Regions from separate parts of the Streptomyces sp. NPDC001728 genome, predicted to be linked through region 2. Evidence: riboswitches for the same ligand, from Rfam matches in the RefSeq annotation. Region 2 holds a riboswitch; the other holds the start of a gene.

Region 1 (4,404 bases), on a different contig from region 2:
TGGTCGCCACCGCCTCGTACGAGGCGCGCCGCTTCGGCGTGCACTCGGCGATGCCGATGGGCCAGGCCCGGCGGCTCGCGCCGAACGCCGCTTACCTCGTGCCCCGCTTCGCCTTCTATCGGTCGATCAGTGAGCAGGTCATGGAACTGCTCGGCCGGCTCTCCCCGCTCGTCGAGCCGCTCAGCCTCGACGAGGCCTTCGTCGACCTGGAGGCGGGGGGCGTGGCCGACGACAGCGCGAGCGCGCGGGCGGCCGGGGAGCGGCTGCGGGTCGACATCCTGGCGACGACGGGACTCACCGGTTCCGTGGGGCTCGCAGGTTCCAAGATGATCGCGAAGATCGCCTCCGAGGAGGCCAAGCCCGACGGGCTCGTCCTGATCGAGCCCGGCACCGAGCGCGAGCTGCTCGGCCCTCGGTCGGTGCGGATCCTGCCCGGGGTGGGGCCGGCCACGGGAGAGCATCTGCGGCGGGCCGGGATGACCACCGTGACCGACCTCGCGGAAGCGGGCGAGGACGAGCTCGTACGGCTGCTGGGGCGGGCGCACGGGGCCTCGCTGTACAGGATGGCCCGGGGGTACGACGACCGGCCCGTGGTGGCCGAGCGGGACGCCAAGTCGGTGTCCGTCGAGGACACCTTCGACGTCGACCTGCACGACCGGGTACGCATCCGGGTCGAGGTCGAGCGGCTCGCGGAGCGTTGCGTGGGGCGGCTGCGGGCCTCGGGGCACTCCGGGCGGACCATCGTCCTGAAGGTGCGGCGCTACGACTTCTCCACGCTGACCCGGTCCGAGACGCTCCGGGGGCCCACCGACGACCCGGGGGTGGTGCGGGAGGCGGTGGGGCGGCTGCTGGAGGGCGTGGACACGACCGGGGGCGTGCGGCTGCTCGGAGTGGGGGTGAGCGGGCTCGCGGACTTCACGCAGGAGGATCTGTTCGCCCAGGCGGAGGCGCGGGGCGCGGCCGAAGCCCGCGCGGAGGGGGAGACGGGGAGCGGCGCCGAAGCCGGTGACCGTGTGGCGGAGGGGGCGGCTGGGGCTGCCGTGTCCGCGCCTGGCGGCGCAGAGGCCGTGACGGGCGGGGAGACGGGCTCAGGAGGGGCCGAGGGAGCCGTGGAGCGGCACTGGTCGCCCGGTCATGACGTACGGCACGCGGTGTACGGGGCCGGGTGGGTCCAGGGGAGCGGGGTCGGGCGGGTCACGGTGCGGTTCGAGGAGCCGTGGTCCGGGCCGGGGCGGGTGCGGACGTTCTCCGTGGACGACCCGGAGCTGGAGCCGTCGGAGCCGTTGCCGCTGGTGCGTCGGGACGTGGGGGCGTGAGGGGCGTGCCCGGCCGTCGGCCGCGGATGTACCCGCACCGACCGTGCGGCTCGGTGCGGGTATGTCGAGGCGGGCCCGCCCGGTGGGCGGGCCGGGCTTCTCGGTCAGGTGCCGTCCTGGCCCGCCAGGCGGCCGAAGTCCGTGTCCGGGGTGTCCGTGGGAGGCGGCGGGAGGGCCATGCTGTAGTGGCGGTAGAGCTGGAGTTCCTGTTCCGGGGAGAGGTGGCGGCCCACGCCGAAGTCGGGCGCGTCCTTGATGAGGGCGCGTTCGTAGGGGACGTGGAGGCCGTCGCCGGCCAGCTCGCTCGGCTCCAGCGGGACGAAGGCGTCCCGGCTGAACAGGCCGGTGCGGACCGCGGCCCATTCGGGGATGCCGGTCGCGTCGTCCAGGTACACCTCGTCCACGGTTCCGATCTTGTGTCCCTTCCGGTCGAACGCCTTGCGGCCGATCAGGCTGCGCGGATCGATGTCGGTCTGCACGGTCCCTCCAACTGGTCGCAACTGCTCTACACCCCTACGAAAGTGCACAACTGGGATGTCGGCCACTTGAGCGACGGCAGCCGCAACCGCGCTGGTAGGCTGGCTGTGGCTGTCGACCCCGTGCGGGAGAGTCCTCCGGAGAAACCTTCCGGTGGACGCCGAAGGAGCAAATCCTCCCCGGAATCTCTCAGGCCCCTGTACCGCGCGGACGAGGTCACTCTGGAAAGCAGAGCGGTGTCCGACGGCATGCGCTCTCACCGACGGTGAAAGCCGGTGTGCCGCGAGGCGTGCCGGTGAAACTCTCAGGTTGAGATGACAGAGGGGGAGGCCGTCCGGGTACCCGCGCCGCGGTGCCCCTCGCAGGTCGTGACGACCAGGAGGCCTCCGTACATGACCGCCAACCGCACTCCGCTCTCCGAGCTCGAACAGGGCATTCCGTTCGAGCAGCGGCACATCGGGCCCGACGCCGAGGCGCGCGCCAAGATGCTCGCCCAGGTCGGTTACGGCTCCCTCGACGAGCTCACGGCCGCCGCCGTGCCGGACGTCATCAAGAACACCGAGGCGCTCGGCCTGCCGTCCGCGCGCACTGAGGCCGAGGTCCTCGCCGAGCTGCGTGACCTCGCCGACCGCAACCAGGTCCTCGCGCCCATGATCGGCCTCGGCTACTACGGCACCTTCACCCCGCCGGTGATCCTGCGGAACGTGATGGAGAACCCGGCCTGGTACACCGCGTACACGCCGTACCAGCCGGAGATCTCCCAGGGTCGCCTGGAGGCCCTGCTGAACTTCCAGACCGTCGTCGCCGACCTGACCGGGCTGCCCACCTCCGGCGCCTCGCTGCTCGACGAGGGCACCGCCGCCGCCGAGGCCATGTCGCTCGCCCGGCGCGTCGGCAAGGTCAAGAACGGTGTCTTCCTCGTCGACGCCGACGCCCTGCCCCAGACGATCGCCGTCATCGAGACCCGCGCCGAGCCGACCGGTGTCGAGGTCGTCGTCGCCGACCTCTCGGCGGGGATCCCGGCCGAGATCGCCGAGCGCGGTGTCTTCGGTGTGCTCCTCCAGTACCCGGGTGCCTCCGGCGCCGTCCGCGACATCAAGCCTCTGATCGACGCCGCCCACGAGCTCGGCGCGATCGTCACCGTCGCCGCCGACCTGCTCGCGCTGACCCTGCTCACCTCGCCCGGTGAGCTGGGCGCGGACATCGCCGTCGGCACCACCCAGCGCTTCGGCGTCCCGATGGGCTTCGGCGGTCCGCACGCCGGCTACATGGCCGTCCAGGACAAGCACGCCCGCTCGCTGCCCGGCCGTCTCGTGGGCGTCTCCGTCGACGCCGACGGGAACCGCGCGTACCGCCTGGCCCTCCAGACCCGCGAGCAGCACATCCGCCGCGAGAAGGCCACCAGCAACATCTGTACCGCTCAGGTGCTGCTCGCGGTCATGGCCGGCATGTACGCCGTCTACCACGGCCCCGAGGGCCTCCAGGGCATCGCGCGCCGCACCCACCGCTACGCCGCGATCCTGGCCGCCGGCCTCACCGCCGGTGGCGTGGAGCTCACCCAGGGCGCCTTCTTCGACACCCTCACCGCCCGCGTGCCCGGCAAGGCCGACGAGGTCGTCGCCGCCGCCCGCGAGGCCGGCGTGAACCTCTACCGCGTCGACGCCGACCACGTCTCGATGTCCTGCGACGAGACCACCGGCCGCGCCCAGCTCACCGCCGTCTGGGGCGCCTTCGGCGTCAAGGCTGACCTCGCCGACATCACAGCCCTGGACGCCACCGCCGAGGAGACGCTGCCCGCCGGGCTGCTGCGCTCCGACGCGTTCCTGACCCACCCGGTCTTCCACGCGCACCGCTCCGAGACCTCGATGCTGCGCTACCTGCGCAAGCTCGCGGACCGCGACTACGCGCTCGACCGCGGCATGATCCCGCTCGGCTCCTGCACGATGAAGCTGAACGCGACGACCGAGATGGAGGCGGTGACCTGGCCCGAGTTCGGTCAGATGCACCCCTTCGCCCCGGTCGACCAGGCGCAGGGCTACGTCACGCTCATCACCGAGCTCGAGGAGCGCCTCGCCGAGGTCACCGGCTACGACAAGGTGTCGATCCAGCCGAACGCCGGTTCGCAGGGCGAGCTGGCCGGTCTGCTGGCCGTCCGCGCCTACCACCGCTCCAACGGCGACGCGCAGCGCACCGTCTGCCTCATCCCGTCCTCCGCGCACGGCACCAACGCAGCCTCCGCGGTCATGGCCGGCATGAAGGTCGTCGTCGTGAAGACCGCCGACGACGGCGAGGTCGACGTCGAGGACCTGCGGGCCAAGATCGCCCAGTACCGCGACGAGCTGTCCGTGCTGATGATCACCTACCCGTCGACGCACGGCGTCTTCGAGGAGCACGTCGCCGACATCTGCGCCGAGGTCCACGAGGCCGGCGGCCAGGTGTACGTCGACGGCGCCAACCTCAACGCGCTGGTCGGTCTGGCCAAGCCGGGCCACTTCGGTGGCGACGTCTCGCACCTGAACCTGCACAAGACCTTCTGCATCCCGCACGGCGGTGGCGGTCCGGGCGTCGGCCCGGTCGGCGTCCGCGCGCACCTCGCGCCGTTCCTGCCGAA
Region 2 (4,404 bases):
GACCCGCAGGGGTCCCGCGGGCATCCGGTCGAGGCCGGTGGCGATCCGCCGCAGGTCGGCCCAGGGGATGCCGAGGCCGCCGCCGGGGGCGTGCGGATTGAGCCAGACGCCCCAGCGGTCGGGGTAGAGGGCGCGGGCGATCTCGCGGCCGGTGACCAGCTCGTGGGCGCGGTTCCAGCCGGATGCGGCGAGTTCCCGGTCGGAGGTGACGCAGGGCGCGTAGCCGAAGCCGTCGACCTCCATGTTCCCGTACTGGGCGTCGGCCGTGCCGGGCGAGCCGTGCCAGAGCAGCATCCGGAGTTCGCCGTCCGCGAGGGCGTGCAGCAACTGCTCGTACGCGTCGTAGCGTCCGGGTGCCACCTGGCGCAGCGTGTGCTCGACCTGATCGGTCGCAGCGGTGCCTGACGCGCTCACCCTGGGTCCCGCCCCTCTTTCGTCCACCACGTCTGTCCAGCTACCGGTTCAGTTCAGCTTAAGCAGGGGGCCGCTCACCCGGCGGCGCGCTGGTAGAAGGGGCGCACCCGCTCCAGCATCCAGTCGCCGACCGGGTCCTGCGCCATGTCGAGCAGGATGAGGTTGACCGGCCACGCCACCTCGACCCGGCCGAGGGCGCGGCCGAGGGCGTCCAGGGGTGCGTTGCGGTCGATGCCGTCCCAGGCGGAGAGCTGGACGCCGACGAAGAGGGCGGGTTCGGTGCCCTCGACGCTGGCGAGGGCGCGGCGGGCGGTGACGACGACGCCGGTGGCCTCGAACTCGGCGGCGGCGGCGGAGAGGAAGTCGACGGGGTCGTCCTGCCAGTCGGGCTCGAAGAGGCGGACCCGGCCGCCGCTCGCGGGGCCGTCGAGCGGGGTGCGTCCGGCACGGCAGAGTTCGACGACGGCGGGCGGGGGCAGCGGGACGCCGACGGTGCCGCCGGGGTTCACCGCGATGCCGAGCTGCGGGGGCAGGCCGCGGGCGAAGTCGCGGGCGGGGGCGACGGTGAAGGACATGTGGTCGCCGACGCAGGCGAGGAACTGTTGTTCGGAGCTGAACACGGGGACGTACGCCGCGCCGTCGATCTCCAGGGTGGGGAGGTCGAGGTCGGTGCTCTCGGCGCTGCCGCCGTTGGGCAGGGGCACCCAGACGGGGCTGCGGCCGAGTACTTCGACCAGCCGACCGCCGGCCTCCGGGTTGCCGAGTGAGGCGGCAAGGACCTCTTCGAGCTCATTGCCCGGCCACGTCACGTCCACGGTCCCGTTTCCCCTTCTCGCACGGCCTGCCGCACCGGCCGCCCGGCAGCACCCTAACGCCGCCCCGGTGGCGGCGTGGCCCAAAGGGTACGGAACGCGGCGGCCCGGGACCCGGGGGCGGCCGTCAGGCGGCCTCCCGGAAGCCGATCCTCCGCAGCGCGTCCGCCGCGTCCCGGTCGAGCAGGGTGGCGGAGGCGCAGCCGTGCGGCAGGCTGCCGGACTCGGCGGCCCGGAGGAGCCGGGCGACGGCCCGCCGGTGCCGGGCCATCGCGTAGGCCGAGACGCCCCGGCCGCGGGCGCGCTGGCCGGCGCGGGCGCAGTCCGGGGTGACGTCGAGGAGCAGGAGGTGCAGGGCACGGCCGCGGCGGCGGGCCTCGCGGGCGAGCCAGCCCCGCACCCAGGACTGGGTGCCGCAGTCGTGGACGATCACCCCGGCGCCGGAGCGCAGGGCGCGGCGGAGCCCGGCGTAGTGGGCGAGCCGGACGAGGGGGCGGTAGAGGGCGTACGGCAGGAGGCGGGGCATGCGGGCCTCCCAGCGCTCGCGGGCGTCCTGGGAGTCGATGCCGGTGCCCTCGGCGGCGCGCTTCATGAGGGTGGACTTGCCGCTGCCGGGCAGCCCGGAGACGACGACGAGGTCGCCGGCGGCGAAGGTGAGGGCGCGGGGGCCGCGGCCGCCGCGCTCGCGCAGGTCCCGCAGGAGCCGGCCCCGGCGACGGGTTCTGGCGCGGGCCCGCTGGGACGGTATGCCCGTACTCGGAGCGTATGCGCCGGTGTGCTGGAACCTCATCGCTTCTCCCCCCTGCCGGGCCTCAGGAGACCCTTGCCCAAGAAGTGTAAAGAAACAGTAATGAGACACAAGCGATTTGCCCCGCCGGGCCCTCGTGCAATGATGTGCGCGCCAGGCGCGCACAGTCGCCACACAATCGCATACCGGCCGCTCGAATCCGCGCGGGAGAGTTCCGGACCGCACAGCGCGTCCGGGCGCCGAAGGAGCAAGACCCTCCCTTGAATCTCTCAGGCCCCGTACCGCGCGGATGAGGCAGATCTGAAAAGCGGGACACCCTGCCGTGTCCCCACCCAAGGTGCAAGCCGATCTCTCGGTGACGAGATGCTCTCGGTGAACCTCTCAGGTTCCATGACAGATGGGGAGGACGTCCTCGCCGTCATGTGTTCGTCACCGATCACGCCCTTGGGATCCGGGAGCCACCCATGAGCACTGCCCCCCGTCCGACCGCCCACCCGTCGCCCGCCACCGCCCCAGACGAAAGCGCTGCGCGCCGCTCCCCCCTCCTGGCCCTGCATCGTTCCCTGGGCGCGACCATGACCGACTTCGCGGGCTGGGACATGCCGCTCCGGTACGGCAGCGAGCGCGACGAGCACGTCGCCGTCCGCACCAAGGCCGGTCTCTTCGACCTCTCGCACATGGGCGAGATCACCGTCACCGGGCCGCAGGCCGTCGAGCTCCTCGACCACGCCCTCGTCGGCAACATCTCGACGGTGGGCGTCGGCCGCGCCCGCTACACGATGATCTGCCGCGAGGACGGCGGCATCCTCGACGACCTGATCGTCTACCGCCTCGGCGAGACCGAGTACATGGTCGTCGCCAACGCCTCCAACGCCCAGATCGTCCTGGACGCGCTGGTCGCCCGCTCCGGCGGCTTCGAGGCCGAGGTCCGCGACGACCGCGACGCGTACGCCCTGATCGCCGTCCAGGGCCCGGAGTCCCCCGGCATCCTCAAGTCGCTCACCGACGCCGACCTGGACGGTCTGAAGTACTACGCCGGCCTGCCGGGCACCGTCGCGGGCGTGCCCGCGCTGATCGCCCGTACCGGCTACACCGGCGAGGACGGCTTCGAGCTGTTCCTCAAGCCCGAGCACGCCGAGGGCGTCTGGAAGGCGCTGACCGAGGCGGGCGCCCCGGTCGGTCTGATCCCCTGCGGTCTGTCCTGCCGTGACACGCTCCGCCTGGAGGCGGGCATGCCGCTGTACGGCCACGAGCTGACCACCGAGCTCACCCCCTTCGACGCGGGTCTCGGCCGGGTCGTGAAGTTCGAGAAGACGACGAACGAGGGCCGCTTCGTCGGCCGCGAGGCGCTGGAGAAGGCCGCCGAGCGCGCCGAGACCGCCCCGCCGCGCAAGCTCGTCGGCCTGATCGCCGAGGGCCGCCGCGTCCCGCGCGCCGGCTTCTCCGTCGTCAAGGACGGCGTGGTGATCGGCGAGGTGACCTCCGGCGCCCCGTCCCCGACGCTCGGCAAGCCGATCGCCATCGCGTACGTCGACGCGGCGCACGCCACGCCCGGCACCGAGGGTGTAGGTGTGGACATCCGTGGCACCCACGAGCCCTACGAGGTCGTGGCGCTGCCGTTCTACAAGCGCCAGAAGTGACGCATCCGCGCCGGAAGTGACGTATCCGTCTCACTTCGCGTCTCACCCCGTAAGACCCACGTTCATCAGTACTCCCCCGATCCAGGAGAATCAGGCCATGAGCAACCCCCAGCAGCTGCGCTACACCAAGGAGCACGAGTGGCTGTCGGACGCCGAGGACGGCGTCTCGACCGTCGGCATCACGGAGTTCGCCGCCAACGCGCTCGGTGACGTCGTCTTCGCACAGCTCCCCGAGGTCGGCGACACCGTCACCGCGGGCGAGACCTGCGGCGAGCTGGAGTCGACGAAGTCCGTGAGCGACCTGTACTCCCCCGTCTCGGGTGAGGTCGTCGCCGCGAACCAGGACGTGGTGGACGACCCGTCGCTGGTGAACACGGCTCCGTTCGAGGGTGGCTGGCTGTTCAAGGTACGTGTCGCGGGCGAGCCGGACGAGCTGCTCTCCGCCGACGAGTACACCGCGTTCTCCGCCGGCTGAGACCAGGCCCGAGACCCCCTAGGGATCGATTCATGTCGCTTCTGAACACTCCCCTCCACGAGCTGGACCCCGACGTCGCCGCCGCGGTCGACGCCGAGCTCCGCCGCCAGCAGTCCACCCTCGAGATGATCGCCTCGGAGAACTTCGCTCCGGTCGCGGTCATGGAGGCGCAGGGCTCCGTCCTCACCAACAAGTACGCCGAGGGCTACCCGGGCCGCCGCTACTACGGCGGCTGCGAGCACGTCGACGTGGCCGAGCAGATCGCGATCGACCGGATCAAGGACCTGTTCGGCGCCGAGTACGCCAACGTCCAGC

What was found. A riboswitch is a leader RNA that binds a small molecule or an ion and turns the genes downstream of it on or off. The one in region 2 is predicted to bind glycine.
Region 1: linked by a shared signal. The riboswitch ahead of gcvP (aminomethyl-transferring glycine dehydrogenase) and the one ahead of gcvT (glycine cleavage system aminomethyltransferase GcvT) in region 2 are both predicted to bind glycine.

What each region holds. Positions count from the first base shown of each region.
Region 1 is NZ_JBEOZK010000025.1:9,236-13,639, forward strand. It holds gene ABT154_RS29145 (DNA polymerase IV) at 1-1,316, shown strand, start outside; gene ABT154_RS29150 (PRC-barrel domain-containing protein) at 1,421-1,795, opposite strand; glycine riboswitch at 1,909-2,008, shown strand; gene gcvP (aminomethyl-transferring glycine dehydrogenase) at 2,186-4,404, shown strand, end outside.
Region 2 is NZ_JBEOZK010000007.1:69,189-73,592, reverse strand. It holds gene ABT154_RS13140 (enhanced serine sensitivity protein SseB C-terminal domain-containing protein) at 1-414, opposite strand, end outside; gene ABT154_RS13135 (enhanced serine sensitivity protein SseB) at 489-1,229, opposite strand; gene ABT154_RS13130 (AAA family ATPase) at 1,354-2,016, opposite strand; glycine riboswitch at 2,169-2,268, shown strand; glycine riboswitch at 2,270-2,381, shown strand; gene gcvT (glycine cleavage system aminomethyltransferase GcvT) at 2,439-3,614, shown strand; gene gcvH (glycine cleavage system protein GcvH) at 3,712-4,089, shown strand; gene glyA (serine hydroxymethyltransferase) at 4,122-4,404, shown strand, end outside.